Regions from separate parts of the Pseudomonas sp. AN-B15 genome, predicted to be linked through region 2. Evidence: riboswitches for the same ligand, from Rfam matches in the RefSeq annotation. Region 2 holds a riboswitch; the other holds the start of a gene.
The links. Region 2 has a riboswitch for cobalamin ahead of cobO (cob(I)yrinic acid a,c-diamide adenosyltransferase). Riboswitches for the same ligand answer to the same signal wherever they lie in the genome.

Region 1: linked by a shared signal. The riboswitch ahead of cobW (cobalamin biosynthesis protein CobW) and the one ahead of cobO (cob(I)yrinic acid a,c-diamide adenosyltransferase) in region 2 are both predicted to bind cobalamin.

The regions. Positions count from the first base shown of each region.
Region 1 covers NZ_CP049737.1:3,278,203-3,293,687, reverse strand. The annotation lists gene metH (methionine synthase) at 1-2,381, opposite strand, end outside; gene GTQ41_RS14765 (fatty acid cis/trans isomerase) at 2,538-4,832, shown strand; gene GTQ41_RS14760 (acyltransferase) at 5,014-6,039, shown strand; gene nfuA (Fe-S biogenesis protein NfuA) at 6,097-6,681, shown strand; gene cobM (precorrin-4 C(11)-methyltransferase) at 6,869-7,615, opposite strand; gene GTQ41_RS14745 (cobalamin biosynthesis protein) at 7,698-8,111, opposite strand; gene GTQ41_RS14740 (CbtA family protein) at 8,108-8,806, opposite strand; gene GTQ41_RS14735 (CbtB domain-containing protein) at 8,818-9,015, opposite strand; cobalamin riboswitch at 9,138-9,360, opposite strand; cobalamin riboswitch at 10,330-10,543, shown strand; gene cobW (cobalamin biosynthesis protein CobW) at 10,641-11,711, shown strand; gene cobN (cobaltochelatase subunit CobN) at 11,715-15,485, shown strand, end outside.
Region 2 covers NZ_CP049737.1:1,839,777-1,855,261, forward strand. The annotation lists gene GTQ41_RS08490 (AI-2E family transporter) at 1-915, shown strand, start outside; gene hda (DnaA regulatory inactivator Hda) at 1,135-1,839, shown strand; gene GTQ41_RS08500 (C40 family peptidase) at 2,066-2,683, shown strand; gene GTQ41_RS08505 (C40 family peptidase) at 2,903-3,439, shown strand; gene GTQ41_RS08510 (sorbosone dehydrogenase family protein) at 3,573-4,886, opposite strand; gene GTQ41_RS08515 (hypothetical protein) at 4,952-5,536, opposite strand; cobalamin riboswitch at 5,701-5,932, shown strand; gene cobO (cob(I)yrinic acid a,c-diamide adenosyltransferase) at 6,013-6,624, shown strand; gene GTQ41_RS08525 (cobyrinate a,c-diamide synthase) at 6,621-8,021, shown strand; gene bluB (5,6-dimethylbenzimidazole synthase) at 8,018-8,668, shown strand; gene cbiB (adenosylcobinamide-phosphate synthase CbiB) at 8,665-9,573, shown strand; gene cobD (threonine-phosphate decarboxylase CobD) at 9,566-10,558, shown strand; gene GTQ41_RS08545 (cobyric acid synthase) at 10,555-12,006, shown strand; gene cobU (bifunctional adenosylcobinamide kinase/adenosylcobinamide-phosphate guanylyltransferase) at 12,145-12,666, shown strand; gene cobT (nicotinate-nucleotide--dimethylbenzimidazole phosphoribosyltransferase) at 12,663-13,718, shown strand; gene cobC (alpha-ribazole phosphatase family protein) at 13,715-14,290, shown strand; gene GTQ41_RS08565 (adenosylcobinamide-GDP ribazoletransferase) at 14,292-15,023, shown strand; gene GTQ41_RS08570 (MarR family winged helix-turn-helix transcriptional regulator) at 15,225-15,485, shown strand, end outside.

The DNA of each region.
Region 1 (15,485 bases), 1.4 Mb from region 2:
ACCTGAAGGATTTTCTCCGCCGGGACCATCACGCCGAGGTCGACGATGTCGTAGCCGTTGCAACCCAGCACCACGCCGACGATGTTCTTGCCGATGTCGTGCACGTCGCCTTTTACCGTGGCCATCAGGATCTTGCCCTTGGCTTCCGGCTTGTCGCCTTTTTCCAGTTCGATGAACGGGATCAAATGCGCCACGGCTTGCTTCATCACGCGGGCGGATTTGACCACCTGCGGCAGGAACATTTTGCCGGCGCCGAACAGGTCGCCAACGATGTTCATGCCGGACATCAGCGGGCCTTCGATGACTTCGATCGGGCGGGCAAATGACTGGCGCGACTCTTCGGTGTCTTCGACGATGTGGGTGGTGATGCCCTTGACCAGCGCATGCTCCAGACGCTTGTTGACGTCCCAGCTGCGCCACTCTTCGGTCTCGGCTTCCTTGACGCTGCCGTCGCCCTTGTACTTGTCGGCGATGGCGAGAAGGGCGTCGGTGCCTTCCGGCGTGCGGTTGAGGATCACGTCTTCGACGGCGTCGCGCAGTTCCTGCGGGATCTGGTCGTAGATCTCCAGCTGACCGGCGTTGACGATACCCATGGTCAGGCCGGCGCGGATCGCATACAGCAGAAACACCGAGTGGATCGCCTCACGCACCGGGTTGTTGCCGCGGAACGAGAACGACACGTTGGACACGCCACCGGAGCTCAGCGCATACGGCAGTTCGTCACGGATGTAGGCACAGGCATTGATGAAGTCCACAGCGTAATTGTTGTGTTCTTCGATGCCGGTGGCCACGGCGAAGATGTTCGGGTCGAAGATGATGTCTTCCGGCGGGAAGCCGACTTCGTTGACCAGAATGTCGTAGGAGCGTTTGCAGATCTCTTTCTTGCGCGCCTCGGTGTCGGCCTGGCCGGCTTCGTCGAAGGCCATGACCACCACTGCCGCGCCGTAGCGTTTGCACAGCTTGGCGTGATGGATGAACTGCTCGACGCCTTCTTTCATGCTGATCGAGTTGACGATGCCCTTGCCTTGAATGCACTTCAGACCGGCTTCGATGACTTCCCATTTCGACGAGTCGATCATGATCGGCACGCGGGAGATGTCCGGCTCGCCGGCGATCAGATTGAGGAAGGTCACCATGGCCTTCTTCGAATCGAGCATGCCTTCGTCCATGTTGATGTCGATCACCTGGGCGCCGGCCTCGACCTGCTGCAGGGCGACTTCCAGGGCTTCGGTGTAGTTGTCTTCACGGATCAGACGGGCGAACTTCGCGGAGCCGGTGATGTTGGTGCGCTCGCCAACGTTGACGAACAGCGAGCTGCGATCGATGGTGAACGGCTCCAGACCCGACAGGCGGCAGGCCTTGGGGATGTCCGGAATCTGCCGCGGCGCGTAACCGGCGACGGCTTTGGCGATGGCTTCGATGTGGCCCGGAGTGGTGCCGCAGCAACCGCCGACGATGTTGAGGAAACCGCTTTGGGCGAATTCTTCGATGACCTTGGCGGTGTCCACCGGCAATTCGTCGTACTCGCCGAATTCGTTCGGCAAACCGGCGTTCGGGTGCGCCGACACGTGAGTGCTGGCCTTGTTCGACAGCTCTTCCAGATACGGACGCAGTTCGCTGGCGCCGAGGGCGCAGTTGAGGCCGACCGAGATTGGCTTGGCGTGGGCCACCGAGTTCCAGAACGCTTCGGTGGTCTGGCCCGAGAGGGTGCGGCCGGACGCATCGGTGATGGTCCCGGAAATCATGATCGGCAGTTCAATGTGCAGTTCTTCGAAGACGCCTTGTACGGCGAAGATCGCGGCTTTGGCGTTGAGCGTGTCGAAGATGGTTTCGATCAGGATCAGGTCGACGCCGCCCTCGATCAGGCCTTTGGTGGCTTCGGTGTAGTTTTCCACCAATTCATCGAAGGTGACGTTGCGGTAGCCTGGGTTGTTCACGTCAGGCGACAGCGAGCAGGTACGGCTGGTCGGGCCGAGTACGCCAGCAACGAAGCGTGGCTTGTCCGGGTTCTCGGCGGTCTTGGCGTCGGCCACCTTGCGCGCCAGACGCGCGCCTTCTACGTTTAATTCGTACGCCAGTTCTTCCATGCCGTAGTCAGCCATGGAAATGCGCGTGGCGTTGAAAGTGTTGGTTTCCAGAATGTCGGCGCCGGCATCCAGATAAGCCTTTTCGATGCCGCCGATCACGTCCGGACGGGTGATCACCAACAGGTCGTTGTTGCCCTTGACGTCGCTCGGCCAGTCGGCGAAGCGTTTGCCGCGATAATCCTGCTCCTCGAGCTTGTAGCTCTGGATCATCGTGCCCATGCCGCCATCGAGTATCAGGATGCGCTCTTTGAGGGCTTGCTTGAGAGCTTGAAGGCGGACGCTGCGATCGGACATTGGGACTACTCGAAAAGACCATGACGAAGGGCCGGGATCATAGCAAACCTGTGCGCTTTTGGAGCATGTGCCGCTTTTGCATGAATATCGCTCATGTTGGTACGGGCGTCATACTGTAGAATCGCGGACGTTTTTTTCTGGATCGGGATCAAGGGCATGTCGTACCGCGTCATCAGCATTTTCTTGCTGTTTTTAAGCTGGGGCGCCGTGGCGCAGGAACCCGCGATCTCTGCTGCTATTTCGTACACCCGAGACATCCAGCCGATCTTCACCGAGAAATGCGTGGCCTGCCATGCGTGCTACGACTCGCCGTGCCAGCTCAACCTGGGCAGCGGTGAAGGCGCTGGCCGTGGCGCGAGCAAGATGCCGGTCTACGACGGCGAGCGCACTCAGGCTGCGCCGACCACGCGACTGTTCTACGACGCTTTCGGCAAACGTGCGTGGCAGCAGAAGGACTTCTATTCGGTGCTCGACGCTCAGGGCAGTCAGGCGGCGCTGATGGCGCGCATGCTGGAACTGGGCCACAAAACCCCGCTGACACCGAATGCCAGGCTGCCGGAAGAGATCGTCCTCGGCCTGCAACGGGAAAACCTGTGTGCGATGCCCGCCGAGTTTGAAGGCTATGCCGGCGCCCATCCGAAAGAAGGCATGCCGCTGGCGGTGACCGGCCTCACCGATCAGCAATACCAGACCCTGCAACGCTGGCTGGCGTCCGGTGCGCCGATCGACGAACAAGGTTTGGCCCCGAGCGCCAAAGAAGCGCTGCAAATTGTGCAGTGGGAAAACCTGCTCAACACGCCGGGTGCGCGGCAGAGTCTGGTCGGGCGCTGGTTGTTCGAACACTGGTTCCTGGCGCATATCTATTTCAAGGACGGCGAGCCGGGGCACTACTTCCAGTGGGTGCGGTCGCGCACGCCGACCGGGCAGCCGATCGACCTGATCGCCACCCGACGCCCGAATGACGACCCGGGCACTCAGGTGTATTACCGCCTGTGGCCGGTGCAAGGGGTGATTGTGCACAAGACCCACATCACTTATCCGCTGAGCGCGGCGAAGATGGCGCGGGTCAAGAGCTTGTTCTACAGCGGCAACTGGCAAGTCAACGCGTTACCGGGGTACGGGCCGCAGAGCCGGGCCAACCCGTTCGCCACGTTCGAAGCGATTCCGGCGCAGGCGCGCTACCAGTTCATGCTCGATAACGCCGAATACTTCGTCCGCACCTTCATTCGCGGGCCGGTGTGCCGTGGGCAGATTGCGACGGATGTGATCCGCGATAACTTCTGGGCGCTGTTCCAGGCCCCGGAACACGATCTGTACATCACCGACCCCAACTATCGCGGCCAAGCCACGCCGTTGCTGGCAATGCCGGGGCAGAACGATGACGTCGGCAGTGTCCTGAGCCTGTGGCACAACTACCGCAACAAGCGCAACGAATACGAAGCCCTGCGCCGCGATAGCTACGCCGACCAGCCGCCGCCGAGCTGGTCGACCCTGTGGGCCGGCAACGACAACGCGCTGCTGAGCATTTTCCGCCACTTCGACAGCGCTTCGGTGACCAAAGGCCTGATCGGCGAAGTGCCGCAAACGATGTGGCTGTTTGACTATCCGCTGCTGGAGCGCACTTATTACCAGTTGGCAGTCAACTTCGATGTGTTCGGCAACGTCTCCCATCAGGCGCAGACCCGTCTGTATTTCGACCTGATCCGCAACGGCGCCGAACAGAACTTCCTGCGTCTGATGCCGGCCGATTCCCGTGAGGACTATCTCGACGATTGGTATCAGAGCAGCGGCCAGTTCAAGATGTGGCTCGACTACGAAGCCATTGACGACGACAAACCGACCGGGCTGAAGCTCGATCCGAAGGACCCGAAATACGACTTCGCCATGCAACTGCTGGCACGCTACGGCGACCTCAATGCGCGGCCGGATCCGATCAACCGCTGTGATGGCGCCTACTGCTCGCGGCCGAACATTGATCCGGCGTTGCAGAACGCCGAACAGGCGCTGAGCCGCCTGACGTCACGACCGGCCGCCGGTCTCAAGGTCATCGACCAATTGCCGGAAGCCACCTTGCTGCGCATCGAAACCCGCAGCGGCAAACGCGAGGTCTACAGCTTGCTGCGCAACCGTGCGCACAGCAACGTGGCGTTTCTGTTGGGCGAATCCCTGCGCTATCAGCCGGGACTCGACACCTTGACCATTTATCCAGGCGTGCTCAGCAGTTACCCGAATTTCATGTTCAACATTCCGGCCGCGCAAGTCCCGGAGTTTGTCGATGCCATGGAAAGCGCCAAGGATGCCGATCGCTTCGAGAAAATCGTCGAACGTTGGGGGATCCGTCGCAGTCATCCGCAATTCTGGTTCTATTTTCACGACCTGAGCCAGTACATCCACGAAACCGAACCGGAGGAAGAGGGCGTGCTGGACATGAACCGCTACGAGAATCTTTGATCGTTGAGATCGACCTGCTGTCCCAACTCCAAGCAACACCGCAAAGCCCCTGTAGGAGCTGCCGAGTGCAACGAGGCTGCGATCTTTTGATTCTTTAACAACAAAGATCAAAAGATCGCAGCGTGCCGCAGCTCCTACAGGGGGGCGGAGGTGATTCAGGAATTGTGCACGGGAGCCGATCATGTTGATTTCAGTGCAGGCCCTGCGCGCGCTTGCCGCGTGGACCGTGGTCTGCCATCACTTCATGCAGATTTTCTTCGACTTCAAGGCGCGCGGCCCGGTCGGGCAGTTCTTCATTGATAAAGGCGCAGTCGGCGTCGATGTCTTCTTCGTCATCAGCGGGCTGGTGATCTTCTTGTCTACCGAAAGCAAAACGCTGCCTCCGGCGCGGTTTCTGCTGTATCGACTGTCGCGCATAGTGCCGGCGTACTGGCTGTACACGCTGCTGATGGCCTTGCTGGTGGTGTTCGCCCGGCCGCTGTTACCGGATCAGACGGTGGACTGGGCGCATGTCCTGCTGTCGCTGCTATTCATTCCTGCGCAAAATCCCGGCGGTTATGGGATCTATCCGACGCTGAATGTCGGCTGGACGCTCAATTACGAAATGCTTTTCTATGTGTTGTTCGCCTGTGCGCTGGTGTTCCGCTGGCAGGTGCGCTTGCTGGTGGTTGGCGCGTTGCTGTTTTCGGTTTGTCAGGCGTTTGGCTGGATCAACGAGTTTTACCGTTCGGACATCGTCTACGAATTTTTGCTGGGGATCGGCATTGGCGTGCTCTATCGCCGGGGCTGGATCGGTGCAGGTTTATGGCTGCCGCTGTTGGCGATGGGCGCCGCGTTGTCGGCGATCTATCACCTGGCGCCGGCGCCAAGGCTGTTGAACTGGGGCGTGCCGAGCGCGGTGCTGGTGATGGCGTGCATGGCACTGGAGCGCTATGTCGAGCACAACCGCGTGATGAAATGGCTCGGTGACTGTTCCTATTCGGTGTATCTGATGCACGTATTGGTGCTGTCGGTTGGCGGTTTTATCGCGCGACGCTACGGAATCAACCCGTATCTGATGTTCATCGTCTGCGCGGTGGCTATCGCTGTGGGGTCATGGTTGAGCTACGAATGGGTAGAAAAACGCAGCTATCGGTGGCTTAAAGCACGGATCGATGGTGAACCGCTGCGCGTACCGGTCGAGAATCTTTCCCGACAAAAATACTAGGACTTTGTCCGGCGCAATGATTGGCGTAAACTGCGCCCAAGCCTGCGAGGAGTTTCCATGACCGCTATTACCATTACCGACGCCGCCCACGATTACCTGGCCGATCTGCTCTCCAAGCAGAACACCCCGGGTATCGGCATCCGCGTCTTCATCACCCAGCCTGGCACCCAGTACGCCGAAACCTGCATTGCCTACTGCAAGCCGGGCGAAGAAAAACCTGAAGATACCGCGCTGGGGCTGAAAAGCTTCACCGCCTATATCGACTCGTTCAGCGAAGCGTTTCTCGACGATGCCGTCGTCGACTACGCCACCGACCGCATGGGCGGCCAGCTGACCATCAAGGCGCCAAACGCCAAAGTCCCGATGGTCAACGCCGACAGCCCGGTCAACGAGCGCATCAACTATTACCTGCAAACCGAAATCAACCCGGGGCTGGCCAGCCACGGCGGTCAGGTCAGCCTGATCGATGTGGTCGAGGACGGCATTGCCGTGCTGCAGTTCGGCGGCGGCTGCCAGGGCTGCGGCCAGGCCGACGTGACCCTGAAGGAAGGCATCGAGCGCACCTTGCTTGAGCGTATTCCAGAGCTCAAAGGTGTGCGCGACGTGACCGACCACACGCAGAAAGAAAACGCCTACTACTGAGTAAGGTGTTCACTGCGAACATGAAAAACGGCGCCCCGTGAGCGCCGTTTTTTTATGTCCTTTTGTAGCGAGGGGATTTATCCCCGATGGGGTGCGAAGCAGCCCAAGAAATGGAACTGCTGCGCAGTTCATCGGGGATAAATCCCCTCACCACAGGTTTTTTATCCAGCCACAAAACTCATCTGACTCAGGGTCTGTAGAGATGTGCATGCCCCGCGCGATACAGCGATGACTCGCTGAACACCTCACTGCCCAGCACCCGACCCACCAGAATCAACGCCGTACGCCGAAACCCCTTGGCCGCAACCTTCGCCGCAATGTCCTCCAGCGTCCCCACCACCCAGTCCTGATCCGGCCACGTCGCCCGGTGAATCACTGCAATCGGGCAATCCGCGCCGTAATGCGGCAGCAGTTCAGTGATGATTTTCTGCAGATGATTGACCCCCAGGTGAATCGCCATGGTCGCGCCATGTTGTGCCAGATCGCCGAGTTCCTCGCCGGCGGGCATCGCGGTTTTGTCCGCATAGCGGGTCAGAATCACGCTCTGTGACACATCCGGCAGCGTCAGCTCGGCGCCAAGCAAGGCTGCACAGGCGGCAGTGGCGGTGACGCCGGGGATGATTTCGAACGGAATATTCAACTCGCGCAGATAACGAATCTGCTCGCCAATCGCACCGTACAGGCTCGGATCACCCGAGTGCACCCGCGCCACGTCCTGGCCCTTGCCGTGGGCGGTTGTGATCAGTTCAATGATCTGCTCCAGATGCAATTCGGCGCTGTTGACCACCGTTTCCGCCTGATGTCCCGCGAGCACGGCGGCCGGCACCAGCGAGCCTGCGTAAATGATTACCGGGCAACTGCGAATCAGTCGCTGGCCTTTGACGGTGATCAATTCCGGGTCGCCGGGGCCGGCGCCGATGAAGTAGACGGTCATGAAGACATCCTGTGAAAAACGGGGCAGGGCAACGCTTCAGATGAAGATTGCTCATGATCAAACAGGGGGGATTATCGGGAATTTACGCAGCGCCGGCCAATGCCAGTGTCGCCTGAGCGTATTTCTGCCGGGAAATCAGCAGCTTTGCCGGTGCCTGAATCAACTGCTCGGCCAGGGCCAGGGCGGCACTTTCCGCCACACCGTAGCAACCGGTGCGCTCATAGGCAATCTGCGAGTGATGGCTCAGTCGCTGCTGGTAAATGGCCAATTCTTCGCTGCTGAAATACAACAGCGGCAGCGCCAGTTGGCTGGCCAGTTCCTGCAGACCGGGTTCATCGCGTTTCAGGTCGATGCTGGCCAGGGCCTTGACCGCCTCGAGTTCTATACGATGCGCCTGCAACGCCTGATCGAGTAACGCGCGCAGCGTGCTGGCCGGGCAGCCGCGCTGGCAGCCCAGGCCGACCACCAGGGTCGGCGCTGCGCGGTCATCGGTCATGCGTGGTATTGACCAGCGCTTTTGCGGCGGAACAACCAGGCGCTGATCAGGCCCAAGGCCAGCCAGAACGCCACGTTGGTCAGCTGCGAAGCGATTTTGAACTGGGCTTCCAAGGCTTCCGGAGCGAGCATCGAATGCACTTCCGGTTGCGGCGCGCCGATCACATGCGGCACGGCGAGGATCGCCACGCCCAGCAGCTTCATCAGCCAGTGACGGCTGAACACGATGAGGGCCAGGCCGACTGCGGTGGAAGCGGCGGTGCCGATCCACCACGTTTGCCGCGACGCCAGATCGGCGGCAGCGGTGCCCGGCAGTTCAGGCGGCAGGCCGAGGGTCGGCGCGAGGACGAAGGTCGCGTAACCGGCCAGGCCCCAGAGCAGGCCCTGCGAAGTTTTGGTCGGTGCACGCAGGGTGTACAGGCCGGCGAGCATCAGCGCGAAACCGACCGCCACCACCAGATTGCCGCCGGTGGTCGAGACCACACGCTGCCAGCCGTCTTCCGGCTCCCAGGCTTCAGCGTCGTGAGTGTGTGCGGTCGTACCGGCGGCGTGTTCGTGAACGGCCACCGGTTCGGATTTTTCGAAAGTTTCAGCCTGCAGAATCAGTGGCGAGACCCAGAAGCTTTGCAGCAACGTCAGCAACAGGGCGGCCAGCAGGCCGGTGAAGCCTGCAGTTTGCGCGATACGCTTGATCATGTCGGCTGGTCTCAGTGGCACGGGAACGCGGCGCTGTGGCGGGTATCGTGAGCGGCGTTGTGCACCGCTTCGATGTGCGAGAAACCGGCGAAGTAAACGAGGCTGGCGCCCAGGATCGACGCGAAAATGGCGGCGGTCAGGCGTTGGCTCAAAGTGGCGGTGCTGGAGATGTTGTCGGTGTTGCTGCCGGTGCTGCTGATGATCGACATGGCGCTTCCCTCTGGAGTGTCAGCGGGTGATATAGAGCGCATGAAAACCCCTGCGAGTCGCGCACGCAGAGGTTCGAACAGCGCCCGCCCACCGCGGGTTTGTTATGTTCAGCGACGCGAAATGCGCGCTGTGTGTTGCGGGCCGGTCTCCGGGCTCACGAGGGGTTGGCGTCAGGCCGACCTGCAAGCATCACCTTCCCATGCCGCAATGGCACAGTGGATTCGACGCTTCGCTCGCTTACCGTTGCGGGGGCAGCACCGGACTGACATGGCTTTGAGTAAAGCACATGATTCACCGGTTTCCCGTTTCACCCTGTGAAGGGCACCCGTAACAAGTTGTGTAGGAGAGCATGGGTTGGGGAAACTAGTCAATTTTGTGGGTGGATCCGTTGCTGCGGTAACGGCCACTTAGGGTTCCGCCCTTACGGCGGGTCACTTTTGGCAAACGCCCCAAAAGTAACCAAAAGGTCTATGCCCTGACGTTCGGCCCTCGCTTAGGCTCGGGTTCCTTCGCTGCGGGATTCATCCGGGGGGCAGCGCCTACGGTTTGCTTCGCTGCACCTCCTCTCGCTGTGTTTGGCTGCGCCAAACGGTCGCTGCGCTCCCACCCCCGGATAAATCCCTCCACTCAGCCTGCCGACGGGCCCTCAGATCAAGAGCGGTACTCGAGCTAACGCTCATCGTGTTGAGTGGTGAAAAGCGGGTGCGGTCTGCTGTGACTTTTGTGGGAGCTGGCTTGCCAGCGATGGCGGCCTGACAGCCGACCAATCACCAACTGAAAACACCCAATCCCATGTAGGAGCTGCCGAAGGCTGCGATCTTTTGATCTGCTTTGGCTTTGGCTTTGGCTTTGGCTTTGGCTTTGGCTTTGGCTCTGGCTCTGGCTTTTGATGTGGCTTTTGACCTTCAGCCCCTTCGGCAGGCCGAGCGTAGGTGTCCATCAGGGGGTAGGCGCGCAGCGCCGTGCGGCGAAGCCGCATGCATCGAGAGGAGGTGCAGCGAAGCAAACCGTAGGCGATGCCCCCGGATGGACACCGTAGCGAGGGAACACTGAGCCTCAGCGAAGTGCCGTACGCCGGGGCAAAGCCTTTTGGGTTACCTTTTCGGCGTTTGGAAAAGGTGACTCGCTGTAAGAGCGAAACCGCCAGCGGCGACACCCGCAGAAACGGATATGCCCCCAATCCAAAAAAAACCAGACCCCGTAACCCGAGGTCTGGCAAAAGTGACCCGCCGCAACGGCGAAACCGTAATCAGCAACCCCCGCAGCAACGGATATGCCCCCAATCCAAACATTGACCCATCCTCAACCCATGCGTAGCCTTGCACCTTCGAGGTTCTTCGGCCCACGCCGAAGCTAAGAAGGGAACGCGGTCGAAGCCGCGGCTGCCCCCGCAACTGTGAACGGTGAAGTTCGTTGCCACGCCACTGCCAGCTCAATCCACTGAGCCCGCGGGAAGGCGCAGCGAATGCCAGGCCCATGGCCTGAACACCGTCAGCCAGGAGACCTGCCTCGTGACAGATTTCTCACTACAACCGGGCGGGGTGATCCGGTGGCGAATTCTTCCGCGCGCACGCCCGCAGCGGATCTCGTCCCGCATGCCCGCCACCTTGCCAAAGGGCATCCGATGAAAACACTGGCCAAACTCCCCGTCACCATCGTCACCGGTTTCCTCGGCTCGGGCAAAACCACCTTGCTGCGCCATATGCTCGACAACGCTCAGGGCCGCCGTATCGCGGTGATCGTCAACGAGTTCGGCGAGCTGGGTATCGACGGTGAGATCCTCAAGCAATGCACCATCGGCTGCACCGAAGAAGAAGCCACCGGCCGTGTCTACGAACTGGCCAACGGCTGCCTGTGCTGCACGGTGCAGGAAGAGTTCTTCCCGGTGATGCGCGAACTGGTCGCCCGTCGCGGTGATCTCGATCACATTCTGATCGAGACGTCCGGTCTGGCCCTGCCAAAACCCTTGGTTCAGGCTTTCCAGTGGCCGGAAATCCGCAGCGCCTGCACCGTGGACGCGGTGATCACCGTGGTCGACAGCCCGGCCGTGGCCGCCGGGACCTTTGCTGCGTTCCCGGATCAGGTTGATGCCCAGCGCAAACTCGATCCGAACCTGGATCACGAGTCGCCGCTGCACGAACTGTTCGCCGACCAACTGGCCAGCGCCGATCTGGTGATCCTCAACAAGGCCGACCAGACCAGCCAGGAAGACCTCGCTCGCGTGCGCGCTGAAGTCGCTGAAGAACTGCCGCCAGCAGTAAAAATCATCGAAGCCAGCAACGGTCGCCTGCCGCTGGACGTGTTGATTGGTCTCGGTGCCGGATCCGAAGAACACATCGACAGCCGTCACAGCCATCACGATCACCACCACGACGGTGATGACGACCACGATGACCACGATCACGACGCCTTCGATTCGATCTCCATCGAACTGCCGCAAGCCGACGAAAGCCTGCTGCTCGACGCGCTGACGCAACTGGTTGTGCAGCACGGCATCCTGCGTGTGAAGGGCTTCGCGGCGATTCCGAACAAGCCGATGCGCCTGTTGATTCAAGGCGTGGGCACGCGTTTCGACAAGCACTTCGACCGCCAGTGGGGCGCTGACGAAGCGCGCGTCACTCGTCTGGTGTTGATCGGTCAGGAACTCGACGCTGCGCAACTCGAAGCGCAACTGCGCGCCGCGCTCAGCGTTTAAGCCATGCACCTGCTCAGGACCCAGCCCGGCGGTTTCGTGTCGGATGACAACATTGCCGACCTTGGACAAACCCCCGCCGAGCTGGTGATCCTGTGCAGCGGCGACTCCAGCCTGGCGCTGCTCGCCGAAGCGGCGCAGCAACTGCCCGAGGATTACCCGAGCCTGCGCCTGGCCAATCCGATGCAGGTGCAGAATCACGCTTCGGTCGATCTGTATGTCGATGAGGTGCTGCGGCACGCCAAGGTCATCCTGATTTCGCTGCATGGCGGCATCGCCTACTGGCGTTATGGCGTCGAGCGTCTGGTGGAATTGTCCGAGCGCGGCGTGCAGGTGATTCTGGTACCGGGGGATGACCGTCCGGACCCGGAACTCAGTGACCTGAGCACCGTACCCGCCGAAGATCGCGACCGTCTCTGGCAGTTTTTGCGTCAGGGCGGGATGGGCAATGCGCTGGGCTTCTTCCATTGTCTGGCCAGCCGCTGGCTGGCGCGGGATTACGCCTGGGGCGAGCCGCAAGCGCTGCCGCGTACGGCGATTTACCACCCACAGAAAAACACCGCCGCACTGAGCGACTGGCAAGCCGATTGGCTGCCCGGTCAACCCGTGACGGCGGTGTTGTTTTATCGCTCGCATTTGCAAGCGGCGAACACCGCGTTCATCGATGTGTTCTGCCAGCGCTTGCAGGCGACGGGGCTCAATCCGTTGCCGATCGCCGTCGCCAGCCTGAAAGAACCCGGCTGTCTGTCAGTGGTCGAGGACTGGCTGGATGAGGTCGAAGCTGCGGTGATCCTCAACACCACCGGCTTCGCGCAATCCAGCCCGGAAGCGCCGCACCTGCGGCCGTTCCGGCGCAATATTCCGGTGATTCAGGCGATCTGTGCCCAGGACAACGAGCCGGGCTGGCGCGACAGCGAGCAGGGTCTGGGACCACGAGATCTGGCGATGCACATTGCCTTGCCGGAACTCGACGGGCGCATCATCAGCCGGCCGATCAGCTTCAAGGATCTGGCCTGGCGCAGCGAGCGCAGTCAGTCCGACGTGGTCTGCTACCGGGCGCAACCCGAGCGCATGGATTTCGTCGCTGAACTGGCCCGGCGCTGGAGCGATCTGGCGCGGCTGCAGAACGCTGAAAAACGCATCGCACTGATTCTCGCCAACTACCCGACCCGCGACGGTCGCATCGGCAATGGCGTCGGCCTCGACACGCCAGCGGCGGCGTTGAATATCCTGCGCGCGTTGCAGGCCGAAGGCTTTCCGTTGACCGCTGAGTTGCCGGACAGCGGCACCGCGTTGATCCAGCAATTACTCGGCGGGGTCAGCAACGACCTCGACAGCATCGACCTGCGCCCGTGTCAGCAAAGTCTGGCGATGGACGCCTACCTGGCGATGTTCAATGCGCTGCCCGAGGCCAATCGCGCGGCAGTGCTGGAACGCTGGGGCACGCCGCAAAACGACCCGATGTGCCGCGACGGGCGAATGATGATCGCCGGTCTGCGCTTCGGCCTGACCTTCGTCGGCATTCAGCCGGCGCGCGGTTATCAGGTCGATCCGAGTGCGGTGTATCACGACCCGGATCTGGTGCCGCCGCACGGCTATCTGGCGTTCTATTTCTGGCTGCGCAACACCTACGGTGCGCACGCGGTGATTCACGTCGGCAAGCACGGCAACCTCGAATGGCTGCCGGGCAAGGGCGTGGGGCTTTCGCAGAATTGCTGGCCGGACGCGCTGCTCGGGCCGCTGCCGAACATCTATCCGTTTATCGTCAACGACCCGGGCGAGGGCGCCCAGGCCAAACGGCGCACGCAAGCGGTGATCATCGACCACCTGATGCCGCCGCTGACCCGCGCCGAAACCTACGGCCCGTTGCGCAATCTGGAACTGTTGGCCGACGAATATTACGAGGCGCAACTGCTCGATCCGCGTCGTGCGCGAGAGCTGCAACGCGACATTCTGCAACTGGTGCGCGAGACGCAGATCGACCGCGAACTGCAACTCGACGCGGGCCTGGACAGTGATGCCGACGCCGCGATCTGGCTGCCGCGGCTGGACACCTACCTGTGTGATCTGAAGGAATCGCAGATTCGCGATGGCCTGCACATCTTTGGCGAATCGCCGACCGGACGTTTGCGTATCGATACCTTGCTGGCCTTGTTGCGCATTCCGCGTGGCGACGGCAAAGGCGCACAGTCGAGTCTGCTGCGGGCGTTGGCCAAGGCGTTTGAATTGAGCTTTGATCCGCTGGATTGCGCCCTTGCCGATCCATGGAACGGCCCGCGCCCAGCGGAGCTGCAAAGCGTCAGCGACGAAGTCTGGCGCAGCGCCGGCGATACCCGCGAACGCCTCGAACTGTTCGCCGCCCACCTGATCGCCCAAGCACTACAAATCCCCTGTGGGAGCGAGCTTGCTCGCGAAAGCGGTGGGTCAGGTACATCAATGTCGACTGACACGACGCTTTCGCGAGCAAGCTCGCTCCCACAAGGGGCGTGTTGGGCTGAAGTGAGGGCGATCATTGAAAACCTGCGCGAAGTCATCGCCCCACGCCTCGACGCCTGCGGCCCCGCCGAAATGCGCGGTCTCCTCGACGCCCTCAACGGCCGCTTCGTCCCCGCCGGCCCAAGTGGCGCGCCCAGCCGTGGCCGTCTCGACGTGCTGCCCACCGGGCGCAACTTCTACTCGGTGGACGTGCGCAACCTGCCGACCACCACCGCGTGGCGCATCGGCTTCCAGTCCGCGACGTTGATTCTCGAGCGGCATTTGCAGGATCACGGCGATCACCTGCGTCAGCTCGGCCTGTCGGTGTGGGGCACTGCGACCATGCGCACCGGCGGTGATGACATCGCCCAGGCCATGGCGCTGATGGGCGTGCGCCCGGTGTGGGCCACCGGCAGTCAGCGCGTCGATGATTTCGAGATTCTGCCGCTGAGCCTGCTCGACCGGCCACGGGTCGACGTCACGCTGCGGGTCTCGGGTTTTTTCCGCGATGCTTTTGCCAATTTGATTCGTCTGTTCGACGCCGCCGTGCAAGCGGTGGCAGCGCTGGACGAACCGGATGACCTCAACCCGCTGGCGGCGAAGGTGCGTGCCGAGCGCGAGGCGCTGTTGCAATCGGGGCTGGATGCCGACGCGGCGCGGCGTCAGGCCGGCTGGCGGATCTTCGGCGCCAAACCCGGTGCCTATGGCGCAGGCGTGCAGGGCGCCATCGACGGTCGCCTGTGGCAGAGTCGCGAGGATCTGGCCGAGGTCTACCTTAACTGGGGCGCCTACGCCTATGGCGGGGCGGATGAGGGCACCGCCGCCCGCGAACAGTTCGTCCAGCGCCTGAGCCAGGTGCAGGCGGTGTTGCAGAATCAGGACAATCGCGAGCACGACTTGCTCGATTCCAACGACTATTACCAGTTTCAGGGCGGCATGCTCGCGGCGGTGGAAACCCTGCGCGGGGAAGCGGCGGCGAGTTATCACGGCGATCACAGCCAGCCGGATCTGCCGAGAATCCGCACCCTGAAAGAAGAACTCAATCGGGTGATCCGCTCGCGGGCGGCCAATCCGAAGTGGATCGACGGGGTCAAACGTCACGGCTATAAAGGCGCGTTTGAACTGGCGGCGACAGTCGATAACCTGTTCGCCTTCGACGCCACCACGCAACTGATCGACGATCATCAATATGCGTTGCTGGCCGACGCCTATTTGCTCGACCCGACGACCCGGGATTTTGTTCGTGAACACAATCCGCATGCCCTGCGCGACATGACCGAACGCATGCTGGAAGCGCAGCAA
Region 2 (15,485 bases):
CGAACCTGGGGCGTGATCGCGGTGTTTGCCTTGTTCACCCTGATTGTCACCACGTTGTTGCTGGTGTTGGTACCGATGCTCGCCAAGCAGTTGCTGCGCTTGTACGAACTGGCGCCGCAGATGCTTGATTGGCTGCAACACACGGCGTTGCCGTGGGCGCAGTCGAAACTGGGGCTGTCGGATGGCTTCTGGAAGTTCGACAAGGTCAAGGCCGCGATCAGCGAGCACATGGGGCAGACCACCGACATCGTCGGTGTGGTGCTGAGTCAGGCCACGGCCTCGAGCCTGGCGCTGATCGGCTGGCTGGCGAATCTGGTGTTGATCCCGGTGGTGAGTTTTTATCTGCTGCGCGACTGGGACGTGATGATGGCCAAGATCCGCAGCCTGTTGCCGCGTGATCGTGAAGAAACCATCGTCTCGCTTGCGGGGGAGTGCCACGAGGTGCTCGGCGCGTTCGTGCGCGGGCAGTTGCTGGTGATGCTGGCGCTGGGCGTAATCTACGCAGCAGGTCTGATGATCGTTGGGCTGGAACTGGGGCTGTTGATCGGCCTGATCGCCGGTCTGGCGGCCATCGTGCCGTACATGGGCTTCGTGATCGGGATTGGCGCGGCGCTGATTGCCGGCTTGTTCCAGTTCGGTGGTGATCTGTATCCGATGATCGGGATTGTGGCGGTGTTCATGGTCGGACAGGCGCTCGAAGGCATGGTGCTGACGCCTTTGCTGGTGGGTGACCGGATCGGTCTGCATCCGGTGGCGGTGATTTTCGCGATTCTGGCCGGCGGCGAGCTGTTCGGCTTTACCGGTGTGCTGCTGGCACTACCGGTGGCGGCGGTGATCATGGTGCTGGTGCGTCACGTGCACGATTTGTACAAGGACTCGGATATTTACAGCGGGACCGATGAGCCCGAGCTGTGATCCGATCACGGGTGGCCCGGCATTGCGCCGGGTTGGCCCGTGTTTTGCGGTGAGTTCGTTCGGCGCCGCGTCAGAGAAACTGTCATAAAACCAGCGTGTTAACGCAAACCTTTGATTTTGCTTGAGGTCTGTCGCATTGTGCGCTCAGCTTCACGGGTATAAACTTCGCAAACTTTACACAGAGGCCACTAACGGTTCCTTGAGAACTGTTCAGTCAGCATGAAACCGATTCAGCTGCCCCTAGGTGTGCGTCTGCGTGACGACGCCACCTTCATCAACTACTACCCAGGCGCCAATGCCGCTGCACTCGGCTATGTCGAGCGCCTATGCGAAGCCGACGCCGGCTGGACCGAAAGCCTGATCTACCTGTGGGGCAAGCATGGGGTAGGGCGTACGCATCTGTTGCAGGCGGCTTGCCTGCGTTTTGAGCAGATGGGTGAGCCGGCGGTGTACCTGCCGCTGGCCGAATTGATGGATCGCGGCATCGAAATTCTCGACAACCTTGAACAATATGAACTGGTCTGTCTCGATGACTTGCAGGTGATTGCCGGCAAGCCGGACTGGGAAGAGGCTATGTTTCATCTGTTCAATCGTCTGCGCGACAGCGGTCGACGCTTGCTGATTGCCGCTTCAACCTCGCCTCGCGAGCTGCCGGTGAAACTGGCAGACCTCAAATCGCGTCTGACGCTGGCGCTGATTTTCCAGATGCGCCCGCTTTCCGATGAAGACAAATTGCGTGCCCTGCAATTGCGTGCTTCGCGACGCGGCCTGCACCTGACCGATGAAGTCGGACACTTTATTCTGACCCGTGGCACCCGCAGCATGAGTGCATTGTTCGACCTGCTCGAACAGCTGGATCAGGCTTCGTTGCAGGCGCAACGCAAGCTGACCATTCCGTTCCTGAAGGAAACCCTCGGCTGGTAGTGCAGCCCTTGAAATCCGCAGGTTTCAGGCGGTTTCGACGTATTTCAGGCGCCAGAAAATCCGCTTTTCCGCACGGGGTGCAGACTGCGTATCGAGTCAAATGGGCTTAAGCGCTTAGATGTAAACGAGAAACCGGGAAGTCACAAAAAGATCGATTGAATTTGCAAATGAGGCCGATAGCGGGCATAGTCTCGGCTTCTTTACAACTTCAGCCACGGTCGTGCCCATGCTAAATCGCTTCGCACCCCTCGTGCCTCTCGCACTCGTCACCCTGTTGTTCGGTTGCGCTGCTCATTCTCCAGTTCAAGAGCAGCCTCAACAGGTTAAAAATTCTGCCACTGCCCAGTCTTCCGTTATTTACCAGGAAGAGCTGGCCACCGAAAAAGAACTCGCCGATTTCAACGGCAAGAAGCCCTACGAGCTTCCGGTTCTGGCCGACAGCATCCTCGAACGCGGCATGTCCCTGATCGGTACCCGTTACCGTTTCGGCGGTACCTCTGAAGCCGGTTTTGACTGCAGCGGTTTCATCGGTTATCTGTTCCGCGAAGAAGCCGGCATGAATCTGCCGCGCTCCACCCGCGAAATGATCAACGTGGATGCGCCTCTGGTCTCGCGCGGTAATCTTGAGCCGGGCGATCTGCTGTTCTTCGCCACCAATGGTCGTCGCGGTCGTGTAAGCCACGCCGGGATCTACCTGGGTGACAACCAGTTCATTCACTCCAGCAGCCGTCGCAGCGGCGGTGTCCGCATCGACAGCCTGGGTGACAGCTACTGGAGCAAGACCTTCATCGAAGCCAAGCGCGCCCTCGCGATGGCACCGACCGTGGTCACCGCTCGCAAGTAATTCCCCGTTGTCGCCACGTCCGTGGCGACAAAAACGGATCCCGGCAAGGGAGTAGACCTAGACTTTACAAGGTGAAGTTAAAGTCTTACTTGAAGTTTGCCGTGTAGCCGCTAGAATCCTGTATCTATATTGATGGCAAACCGCCTGCGTGCTCCGCAGGCGGTTTTGTTTCTGTCCATTCGGCAGAGAAAGCCGCAGCCAGATCAGGATGTTCTGCTTATGACGATGTCGGCCCGCCTCACATTGATTTTCTTTGCAGCGCTGCTCAGCGCCTGCGCCAGCCGCACCCCGCCGCCTGCGCCCGTGGTACGCGCTCCGGTGGTGTTCGGGCCCTCCCAAGCTTTTTCGCCCGCTGCTGAGGATGTGCTGTTTCGCGCGCTGGGCTTGGTTGGCACGCCCTATCGCTGGGGCGGCAACACGCCAGACTCCGGGTTTGATTGCAGCGGTCTGATCGGTTTCGTCTACCGCGATGCCGCCGGCATCTCCCTGCCGCGCTCCACCCGCGAGATGATCGTGATGCAGGCGCCGAATGTGGGTAAGGAAGGGTTGCAGACCGGCGACCTGATCTTCTTCGCCACCAACGGCGGCTCTCAGGTCAGCCATGCGGGGATCTACGTGGGGGAAGGTCGCTTCGTGCATGCGCCAGCCACCGGCGGCACAGTGAAGCTGGACAGCCTGTCGAAGGCGTATTGGCAGAAGGCGTATCTGAGTGCCAAGCGGGTGTTGCAGCCGGAGCATCTGGCGCATAACCCCTAGTAAAAAATCGCAGCAATCCTAATGTGGGAGCGAGCCTGCTCGCGAAAGCGGTGTATCAGTCAACTCAATGGATGCTGACACTCCGCATTCGCGAGCAGGCTCGCTCCCACAGTTGTTTTGTGGCGAGCCCAAGTTACTTGGCGGACGACACCCGCCACACCTTGTTCCCCACATCATCGGCCACCAGCAAACCACCTTGCTGGTCAATCACTACGCCAACCGGGCGGCCCAATGCGTTCTCGTCCTTGTCGAGGAAGCCGGTCAGCACATCCACCGGTGCTCCGTTCGGCTTGCCGGCGGTGAATGGTACAAAAATCACCTTATAGCCACTGTGCGGTTTGCGGTTCCATGAGCCGTGCTGGCCGATAAACGCGCCTTCCTTGAACTGCGCGGGCAAGTTGTTGCCCTCGGCGAAGGTCAGGCCCAACGAGGCGGTGTGCGGGCCGACGGCATAATCCGGAGCGATGGCCTTGGCCACCAGATCCAGATTCTGCGGCTTCACCCGCACATCCACGTGCTGACCGTAATAGCTGAAAGGCCAGCCATAGAAGCCACCGTCCTTGACCGAGGTGATGTAGTCCGGCACCAAGTCGCTGCCGATTTCGTCACGTTCGTTGACCGCTGTCCACAGCGCGCCTGTGGTGGGCTCCCACGCCAGGCCGTTGGGGTTACGAATGCCCGAGGCGAAGATCCGGTGATTGCCCGTGGCGCGATCCACTTCCCAGATCGCGGCGCGACCTTCCTCTTTATCCAGACCATTCTCGCCGACATTGCTGTTCGAGCCGACGGTGACATAGAGCTTGCTACCGTCCTTGCTGGCGATGACGTTCTTGGTCCAGTGATGGTTCAGCGTACCGCCCGGCAGGTCGGTAACCTTGATCGGCTGTGTGTTGATCTCCGTCGCACCGGGTTCGTAGTGGAAGCGCAGCAGGCGATCAGTGTCAGCGACGTACAAATCGTTGCCGACCAGGGTCATGCCGAACGGCGAGTTGAGGTTCTGCAGAAACACCGTGCGGGTCTCGGCCACGCCGTCGTGATCGGCGTCGCGCAGCAGGGTGATGCGGTTCGGGCTTGGCACGCCGGCACCGGCTTTGCCCATGACTTTCTTCATCACCCAGCCGCGAATACCGCTGCTGTCATCCGGTTTCGGTGGCGCGTTGGTTTCCGCCACCAATACGTCACCGTTGGGCAGCACGTAGAGCCAGCGTGGGTGATCGAGGCCTTCGGCAAATGCAGCCACTTGCGTACCGGCTGCGGCGGTCGGTTTGCCACCTGCAGGCCAGCCGACCGCTGGGGCGATGTTCACCGTCGGGATCAGGGTTTTGTTCGGTTCAGGCAGTTTCGGTGACGGTCCAGTGCCGTCGGAAACTTGCAGGCTGGAGGATTCACCGCAGGCGGCGAGCCCTCCGGCGAGAGCGATGACGAGAGCGAGTCGGGTTTTGCGCATTGCTGATCTTCCCTATGAATGCATGCTTAATCATAGAGAACCCTGCGCACCCGATGGTTCAACCGCTATCCGCGGGCCTCTTTGAACAGCACGGCGATGCCCGGGTGATAATTGCCCGCTTCGCTGCGCAACTTGCGGTAGGCGTAGGGGAAATACCAGGCCACGGCGCAGCAATGCTCCTTTTGCAGGTCGTCGACCATGTCCTGCAACTCTTCGGGGCTGGCGCTGTGCTGGGCCTTCTGCGGGGCGACGAACAGGCAGCCGAGCTTGAGGTCGCTGGCGAAGCTGATGCGTTTGGCATCGCTGGTGATGTCCAGCAGGGCCTGGGTCAGATTGAGGTTGTTGACCCGTGGCCAGCGCTGGGTCGCCTGGAGGTAGGCGCGGTCTTCGGCCCCGGCGATGAACAGGTCGGCGCGGGCATTGCGCTCGCCGTCCTCGTTCTGTTTGCGGGTGGTGGTATCGCAGAGGGTCACCAGTTCGGCCATCCAGGCCGCAGCGGAAAGCAAGCCGAGATTGGCTTTCTCGTCATGCCAATAGGGCGTGTCGTTGTCACCGCGTACCGCGTTGTAACGGTCAATACAGTCAAACCAGCGTTCAAGCACCGGGCGCAGGAATTCCAGGCGCGGGTTGCTGATGATCATGCCTTGCATCGTCATCATCCTTATTGTTGTGGTGTGCTTTTTCAATCAAAAGCATGGCTCTTTGATATCACTTGTCTCAGTGTGGCACAAGATTGGCGTCAGATAATTGATCGGCGGCAGTTATTCGCCCGACGGCCCCCTCTTTAATTGACGCTCCACCCCCAACCCTCTAACCTTCGCGGCTTGTTTCAGGTGCTCTGTGACGCGTGTCGACAGAGTGAAACAGGGAAGCCGGTGAGGGTTGTCTTCAGGTGAAGCACGATCACGATCCCGGCGCTGCCCCCGCAACGGTAAATGAGTGAAAACTGCGCATTGAGCCACTGTGTCGACCGACGCGGGAAGGCGCGCAGTCGGGCGATTCGCCGCTCATGAGCCCGGAGACCGGCCTGATCCATCCAGCGGCATCACGGTGGGCGATGCCAGGCTTTTTGCCGTCTGTTCTTGTGCCTGCCCGCCGTTATCCAGCCTCAACGGAGAGCTCCCCCATGACCGATTCCCCCGAGCGCGACGAACGCCATCTGGCGCGTATGCAGCGCAAAAAAGCCGTGATCGACGAACGCATCGCCAATTCCCCTGACGAGTGCGGCCTGGTGCTGGTGTTGACCGGCAATGGCAAAGGCAAAAGCAGCTCGGCGTTCGGCATGCTTGCCCGTGCCATGGGCCACGGCATGCAGTGTGGCGTGGTGCAATTCATCAAGGGCCGCAATAGCACTGGTGAAGAGTTGTTCTTCCGCCGCTTCCCCGAGCAAGTGCGTTTTCACGTGATGGGCGAGGGTTTCACCTGGGAAACCCAGGATCGCCAGCGTGACATCGCCGCCGCTGAAGCTGCGTGGGCAGTGTCCCGCGAGCTGCTGCGTGATCCGTCGATCGGCCTGGTGGTGCTGGATGAACTGAACATCGCCCTGAAACACGGCTACCTCGATCTGGATCGAGTGCTCAGCGACCTGCAGGCGCGTCCGCCGATGCAGCACGTGATCGTCACCGGTCGCGCGGCCAAGCCGGAAATGATCGAAATGGGCGATACCGTCACCGAAATGGGCATGCTCAAGCACGCCTTCCAGGCCGGCATCAAAGCGCAGAAAGGCGTCGAACTTTGAATCAACCACGTCACTGCCCGGCGGTACTGATCGCCGCGCCGGCCTCCGGTCAGGGCAAGACCACTGTCACCGCCGCGCTCGCTCGCTTGCATCGCAACCAGGGGCGCAAGGTGCGCGTGTTCAAGTGCGGCCCGGACTTCCTCGACCCGATGATTCTCGAGCGCGCCAGCGGTGCGCCGGTGTATCAACTGGACATGTGGATGGTTGGCGAGCAGGAAAGCCGCCGCCTGTTGTGGGAAGCCGCCGCCGAAGCCGATCTGATCCTGATTGAAGGCGTGATGGGCCTGTTCGACGGCACGCCGTCCAGCGCTGATCTGGCGCGCCATTTTGGTGTGCCGGTGCTTGGTGTGATCGATGGCACCGCCATGGCCCAGACCTTTGGTGCCCTGGCGCTGGGGTTGGCGCGCTATCAGCCGGACCTGCCGTTTGCCGGGGTGCTGGCCAACCGAGTCGGCACCTTGCGTCATGCGCAATTGCTCGAAGGCAGTCTCACCGAAGGTCTGCGTTGGTACGGCGCGCTGTCGCGGGAAACCGGGATCGAGTTGCCGAGTCGCCATCTCGGTCTGGTGCAGGCCAGCGAATTGAATGATCTGGACCTGCGTCTCGACGCGGCCGCCCAAGCGTTGGCCAGCAGTTGCGAGGTAGCGCTGCCACCGGCCGTGGAGTTCGCCGCGCCTGAAGTGATCCCTGCCGAACCGCTGCTCGACGGCGTGCGCATTGCCGTCGCTCGTGACGAAGCCTTTGCCTTCACCTACGGCGCCAGCCTCGATCTGCTGCGGGCGATGGGCGCCGAGTTGAGTTTCTTCTCGCCGATCCGCGATACGCAGTTGCCCGACGCCGACAGTCTGTATCTGCCCGGTGGCTACCCGGAATTGCACCATGTGGCGCTGGGGCAAAACACCGCGATGCTGGATGCGATTCGCGCGCACCACGCTGCCGGCAAACCGCTGCTTGCCGAGTGCGGCGGCATGCTCTATCTGCTCGACGCGTTGACCGATGTCGAAGGCACCCGCGCCAAACTGGTCGGGCTGCTGCGCGGTGAGGCGGTGATGCAAAAACGTCTGGCGGCACTGGCACTGCAAGCGGTGGATTTGCCAGAAGGTTCGTTGCGCGGCCACACCTATCACCATTCCCTGACCAGCACCGAACTGACGCCGATTGCCCGGGGAGTCAGCCCGAATGGCGGGCGCGGGGCGGAGGCGGTTTATCGGGAGGGGCGGATGACGGCGTCGTACGTGCATTTTTACTTTCCGTCGAATCCGGCGGCGATTGCCGCATTGTTTGCGCCAGATCTCAAGGCCGCCATCGCTGGCAAGCCAGCTCCCACAGTGGCCGGTGTCATGCCTGAAGAAACGCGATTCCCTGTGGGAGCTGGCTTGCCAGCGATGGGGCCATGATCGACAACGCCTATTCCGAGGCCGAACGCGCAGCCGTCTACCGAGCCATCGCCGAGCGCCGCGACATGCGCCACTTCACCGGCGGCACGGTCGAGCCGGAGCTGCTGCGCCGTCTGCTCGAAGCCGCGCATCAGGCGCCCAGCGTCGGTCTGATGCAGCCATGGCGCTTTATCCGCATCAGCGATCGCGCCCTGCGTGGGCAGATCCAGAACCTCGTCGAAGAAGAACGCGTGCGTACCGCCGAAGCCCTCGGCGAGCGCAGTGACGAGTTCATGAAGCTCAAGGTCGAAGGCATCAACGACTGCGCCGAAGTGCTGGTCGCGGCGCTGATGGACGATCGTGAAAAACACATTTTCGGCCGTCGTACGCTGCCGGAAATGGACATGGCCTCGCTGTCCTGCGCGATTCAGAATCTGTGGCTGGCGTCCCGTGCCGAGGGGCTGGGCATGGGCTGGGTGTCGCTGTTCGAACCGCAGGCGCTGGCCGATCTGCTGCAGTTGCCGGCCGGGGCCAAGCCATTGGCAGTGTTGTGCCTGGGGCCGGTCAAGGCATTCTATCCGGCGCCGATGCTGGTACTCGAAGGGTGGGCGCAGGCGCGGCCGCTCAATGAGTTGCTGTACGAAAATTATTGGGGAGTGAGTCAATGAGTGTGGCGTTGTTGAGTGTCGCCGCAGTCACGCTGGATGCGCTGCTGGGTGAACCGAAACGCTGGCATCCGCTGGTGGCGTTCGGCAATTTTGCCGGGCGCATCGAGCGCCGATTCAATGCGGGCGGACGCGGCTGGCGCAGTCACGGGGTCACCGCGTGGGTGATCGCGGTGCTGCCGCTGACCTTGCTCGCCACCGCGTTTTCCTGGGCGCCGTACGTGGGCTGGATCGTCGAGATTCTGGCGCTGTATTGTGCCCTCGGCATGCGCAGCCTCGGTGAGCATGTCGCGCCGGTAGCCTGCGCCTTGCGCGCTGATGATCTGGAAGAAGCACGCAAACGCGTCGGTTATCTGGTCAGCCGTCAGACCAGCGAACTGGACAGCACCGCCGTCGCCCGCGCCGCCACTGAATCGGTGCTGGAAAACGGCAGTGACGCGGTGTTCGCCGCGCTGTTCTGGTTTGTCGTGGCCGGTGCGCCGGGCGTGGTGCTCTATCGCCTGAGCAATACGCTCGACGCAATGTGGGGCTATCGCAACGAACGCTTCGAGCGCTTCGGCTGGTGCGCGGCAAAAATCGACGACGTACTCAACTACATTCCGGCCCGACTGGTGGCGCTGACCTACGCGCTGCTGGGCAACACCCGGCTCGCCTGGAAATGCTGGCGCAGCCAGGGCCCGCAATGGGACAGCCCCAACGCCGGTCCGGTGATGGCGGCTGGCGCCGGTGCGTTAGGCGTCGAACTGGGCGGCCCGGCGATCTATCACGGTGAACTGCATGAGCGTCCGCAACTGGGCGAAGGTGCGCCGGCGGATGCCGATTCGATTGATCGCGGCTGGCAATTGGTCCAGCGCGGGGTATGGTTATGGCTGCTGATTCTCTGCGTGGGGGCTGAATTCTATGCTTGAGCACGGTGGCCGGCTGCGCAAGGCTGCACTCGATTACGGGATTGCCGAGGCCGACTGGCTCGACCTGTCCAGCGGGCTTGCGCCGTGGCCATTTGCGGTGCCGCAGATTCCGTTGCGCGCCTGGGCACGCTTGCCGGAAACCGACGACGGCCTGGAGCAGGCCGCGTGTGATTACTACGGTGCTTCGCAGGTGCTGCCGGTGGCCGGTTCGCAAATGGCGATCCAGCTGCTGCCGCGTTTGCGCCGTGCCGGCAAGGTCGGTGTGTTGTCGCCGTGTTATGCCGAGCACGCCGAAGCCTGGCGTCGCAGTGGTTATATCGTGCGCGAAGTGCTGGAGCAGGAAGTGGAATTCTTTCTCGACAGCCTCGACGTGCTGGTGGTGGTCAATCCGAACAATCCCACTGGCCTGAGCCTGACCCCGGCGCGGCTGCTCGACTGGCATGCGCGGCTGGCCCAGCGCGGCGGCTGGCTGGTGGTCGATGAAGCGTTCATGGATAACACGCCGCAGCTGAGCCTGGCCTCGCACACTCATCAAGTTGGCCTGATCGTGTTGCGCTCGTTCGGCAAGTTTTTTGGTCTGGCGGGGGTGCGTCTGGGGTTTGTGCTGGCCGAGCGCAAGTTGCTCAGGTTGCTCGCGGAACAGGTCGGACCGTGGGCGGTGAGCGGGCCGACACGGGTGCTCGGTCAGGCCTGTCTGCAGGACACTGAAGCGCACACTCGGCAACGTATTCGCAGCGATGAGGCCAGTGAACGTCTGGCGCTGCTGCTGGAGCGTTATGGCTTCAAACCCCATGGGGGTTGTGCGTTGTTTCAGTGGCTGATCACCGAGCACGCGCAAGCGCTACACGAATTCATGGCGCGACGCGGGATCCTTCTGCGCATCTTCACCCACAACAGCAGTTTGCGTTTTGGCCTGCCCGCCAACGCCGCTGAAGAAGCGCGCCTCGAACAAGCGCTGCAAGCCTTTGCCAAGGAATCGAAATGACCACCCTGATGGTGCAAGGCACCACCTCCGACGCCGGTAAAAGCACACTGGTGACGGCGCTGTGCCGCTGGGCCACCCGTCAGGGCGTGGCGGTGGTGCCGTTCAAACCGCAGAACATGGCGCTCAACAGTGCGGTGACCGCCGACGGCGGCGAGATTGGCCGGGCGCAAGCGGTGCAGGCGCAAGCCGCGCATCTCGAACCGCACACCGACATGAACCCGGTGCTGCTCAAGCCCAACAGCGACACGGGCGCGCAGGTGATCATCCATGGCCGCGCGGTCACCAGCATGAACGCAGTGGCGTATCACGACTACAAAGCCATCGCCATGCAAGCGGTGCTCGCGTCGCACGAGCGGCTGAGCACGGCCTATCCGCTGGTGATGGTTGAAGGCGCTGGCTCGCCGGCCGAAATCAATCTGCGTGCCGGTGACATCGCCAACATGGGCTTCGCCGAAGCGGTGGATTGCCCGGTGCTGCTGATCGCCGACATCAATCGCGGCGGGGTGTTTGCGCATCTGGTCGGCACGCTGGAGTTGCTGTCGCCGAGCGAGCAGGCACGGGTCAAAGGTTTCATCATCAATCGTTTTCGCGGTGACATCGCCTTGCTGCAACCGGGCCTCGACTGGCTGGAACAACGCACTGGCAAACCGGTGGTCGGCGTGCTGCCGTACGTGATGGATCTGCATCTGGAGGCTGAGGACGGTATCGACCAGCGTCAGACCGACAAGGCCGAGCAAGTGCTGAAAGTGGTGGTGCCGGTGCTGCCGCGTATCAGCAATCATACCGACTTCGATCCGCTGCGTTTGCATCCGCAGGTCGATCTGCAATTCATCGGCCCGGGGCAGGCGATCCCTGCCGCCGACCTGATCATCCTGCCCGGCTCGAAAAGCGTGCGCAGCGATCTTGCCTATTTACGTGCCAATGGCTGGGACGCGGCGATCAATCGGCACTTGCGCTATGGCGGCAAGTTGCTGGGGATCTGCGGCGGTCTGCAAATGCTCGGCGAGCAGGTGCACGATCCGCTGGGCCTGGAAGGCGCGCCGGGCTCCAGTGCCGGCCTGGGTTTGCTGGCGTTCGAAACCACGCTGGAAGCCGAGAAGCAATTGCGCAATGTGCGCGGGCATCTGGCGCTGGAAAACGCCGAGGTCAGTGGCTATGAAATCCATGCGGGCGTGACGGTGGGGCCGGCGCTGGAGAATGCGGCGGTGCATCTGGATGATGGTCGTTGCGATGGCGCGCAGAGTCTGGACGGGCAGGTTTTTGGCACTTATCTGCATGGCTTGTTCGAATCACCGCAAGCCAGTGTCGCGTTACTGCGCTGGGCCGGGTTGAGTGATGTGCAGACGGTGGATTACCACGGCTTGCGCGAGCGCGATATCGAGCGGTTGGCGGATCTGGTGGAGCGGCATCTGGATACCGATTTGTTGCGTGAGCTCTGCGGGATTTGAGTGGCCTGCCCAGGCCCCATCGCTGGCAAGCCAGCTCCCACAGGGGAGTGAGGTGTTTCAGCCACTGCGATCACTGTGGGAGCGGGCTTGCTCGCGAAGGGGCCGGTGGCCTCAACACATAATTTTCAGGATGTCCCCATGCTCCAACTGATCCTCGGCGGTGCCCGCTCCGGCAAAAGTCGCCTGGCGGAAAAACTCGCCAGCGACAGCCAGCTGGCGGTCACTTACATCGCCACCAGCCAGCCGCTGGACGGCGAAATGAACGAGCGCGTCGCTCATCACCGCGCCCGGCGTCCGGCCGAATGGGCACTGATCGAAGAACCCGTAGAACTGGCCCGCGTCCTGCGTGAAAACGCCGGCGCCGAGCGTTGCCTGCTGGTGGACTGCCTGACCCTGTGGCTGACCAATCTGCTGATGCTCGATGACGCCGCGCGTCTCGCCGCCGAGCGCGAAGCCCTGCTGGACGGCCTGGCGTCATTGCCGGGAGAAATCATTTTTGTCAGCAACGAGACCGGAATGGGTGTCGTGCCGCTGGGCGAATTGACTCGCCGCTACGTCGATGAAGCCGGTTGGCTGCATCAAGCTCTGGCCGAGCGTTGTCAGCGAGTCGTCCTGACAGTCGCCGGCCTGCCCCTGACCCTGAAAGGACCTGCGTTATGACTCAAGCGTGGTGGTTGAACCCGTGCCAATCCGTAAATACCGAGATCGTTGAACAAGCGGCGGCGCGCCAGCAGCAACTGACCAAACCGGCCGGCTCCCTTGGTCGCCTCGAAAGCGTGGCGGTGCAATTGGCCGGGTTGCAGGGGCAGATCAAACCGACGCTGGAGCAGGTCTGGATCGCGATTTTTGCCGGTGATCACGGTGTGGTCGCGGAAGGTGTTTCCGCCTTTCCGCAGGAAGTCACCGGGCAGATGCTGCTCAACTTCGTCAGCGGCGGTGCGGCGATCAGCGTGCTGGCGCGCCAGCTCGATGCGCAGCTGGAAGTAGTCGATCTGGGCACCGTGACACCGACGTTGAATCTGCCGGGCGTGCGTCATCTGAACATCGGCCCGGGCACGGCGAACTTCGCCAAAGGCGCGGCGATGACCCAGGCGCAGGGCGAACTCGCCTTGCAGGCCGGTCGTGACAGTGTGCTGCGAGCCAAAGCGGCCGGCGCACAGTTGTTCATCGGCGGCGAAATGGGCATCGGCAACACCACTGCCGCCAGTGCGCTGGCGTGTGCCTTGCTCGATTGCCCGGTGGCGCACCTGACCGGTCCCGGCACCGGGTTGAACGCCGAAGGCGTCAGCCATAAAGCACAAGTGATCGAGCGCGCACTGGCGCTGCACGCGGCGCAACGTGGCGATGCGCTGCAAACCCTGTTCAACCTCGGCGGTTTTGAAATTGCCGCACTGGTCGGCGCGTACCTGGCGTGTGCGCAGGAAGGCGTCGCGGTGCTGGTCGACGGCTTTATCTGCACGGTCGCCGCGTTGGTCGCGGTGCGGCTGAATCCGGCCTGCCGCGAGTGGCTGCTGTTCGGCCATCGTGGCGCCGAGCCGGGCCATCGTCACGTGCTGGAAACCCTCAATGCCGAACCGCTGCTGGAACTCGGTTTGCGTCTGGGCGAGGGCAGCGGGGCGGCGTTGGCTGTGCCGCTGTTGCGTCTGGCCTGCGACCTGCACGGGCAGATGGCGACGTTCGCCGAAGCGGCGGTGGCGGATCGTCCGGCATGACGTTGCGTCTGGACCTGCTGCGCCACGGTGAGACTGAGCTGGGCGGCGGTTTGCGCGGCAGTCTCGATGATGCGCTCACCGAAAAAGGTTGGGCGCAGATGCGTGCCGCCGTGATCGCCGGAGGGCCGTGGGATCGCTTGATCAGCTCGCCGTTGCAGCGTTGTGCGCGGTTTGCCGCCGACCTGGGCGAGCAGTTGGGGCTGCCGGTTCATTTGGATAAAGATCTGCAAGAACTGCATTTCGGTGCCTGGGAAGGGCAGAGCGCAGTGGCACTGATGGAGACCGATGCCGAGGCGCTGGGGTTGTTCTGGGCCGATCCGTATGCGTTCACGCCGCCACAGGGTGAGCCGGTCAGTGATTTTGCGGCGCGCGTGCTGGGCGCGGTTGCGCGGTTGCATCAGGCCTATGCCGGTGAACGCGTTCTGCTGATCAGTCATGGCGGCGTGATGCGTCTGTTGCTGGCGCAGGCGCGAGGTTTGCCGCGTGAGCAGTTGCTCAATGTCGAAGTCGCGCATGCTTCGCTGTTCGCGCTCAGCGTCGAGGCCGATGGCGTGCTCAAGGAAGGTCACTGAGATGCTGCCACTGTGGATCGCCTTGCAATTTCTCAGCAGCTTGCCGATTCGTCTGCCGGGGATGCCGGAGCCGCAACAACTCGGGCGTTCGCTGTTGTTTTATCCGCTGGTGGGGTTGCTGTTCGGGGTGATCCTCTGGGTATTCAACCTGGTATTGGCCGGCGCGCCGTTGTTGTTGCATGCGGCGCTGTTGCTGACGGTGTGGGTGCTGCTCAGCGGCGCGCTGCATCTGGATGGTCTGGCTGACAGCGCCGACGCCTGGCTTGGTGGTTTCGGTGATCGCGAGCGCACGCTGACGATCATGAAGGACCCGCGCAGCGGGCCGATTGCCGTGGTGACGCTGGTGTTGGTGTTGCTGCTGAAGTTTTGCGCGTTGTTGGCGCTGGTCGAGCAAGGGCACGCGGTGATGTTGATCATCGTGCCGCTGCTGGGGCGCGCGGCGTTGCTGGGGCTGTTTCTGACCACACCGTATGTTCGCGCGGGTGGGTTGGGGCAGGCGTTGGCTGATCATCTGCCGCGCCGGGCCGGTTGGTGGGTGCTGGGGGCAAGTGCGCTGGCCTGCTTGCTGATTGCCGGGGTGAAAGCGATTGTTGCACTGGTTGTCGCGTTCGTCGGGTTTGTCTGGCTGCGGCAGGTGATGATGCGGCGGTTGGGCGGGACCACGGGCGATACGGCGGGAGCGTTGCTGGAATTGCTGGAGGTGGCGGTGCTGGTTGGGGTTGTGTTGGTCTGACAGGTGCCTGTTGCCTGTTCGGACCTCATCGCTGGCAAGCCAGCTCCCACAGGTATTGAGGCGTTTGCAGATTTTTTGAACACTTGCAAAAAACTGTGGGAGCTGGCTTGCCAGCGATGGGGAAGTGTCAGACGCCACAATCCTTATTGATAAACTCATGTGTAACTTGATTTAACACAGTCGCGGGTATATACACGCATCATGCTTCCTTCTCAGTGTTTGTGCACCAACCTGCGTCGCGCCGCTCGTGGCGTCAGCAGGCATTACGACGGCGCTCTCGACGGCTTCGGGATCAACGTTGCCCAGTATTCTTTGCTGTGCAACCTGCAGCGTCTGGATCAGCCGAGCATCTCGGAACTGGCCGAAGCCATGGGCCTGGATCGCAGCACTTTGGGGCGCAACCTGCGGGTACTCGAAGGCGAGGGCCTGGTGGCGCTGGCCGAGGGCGAGGACATGCGCAAC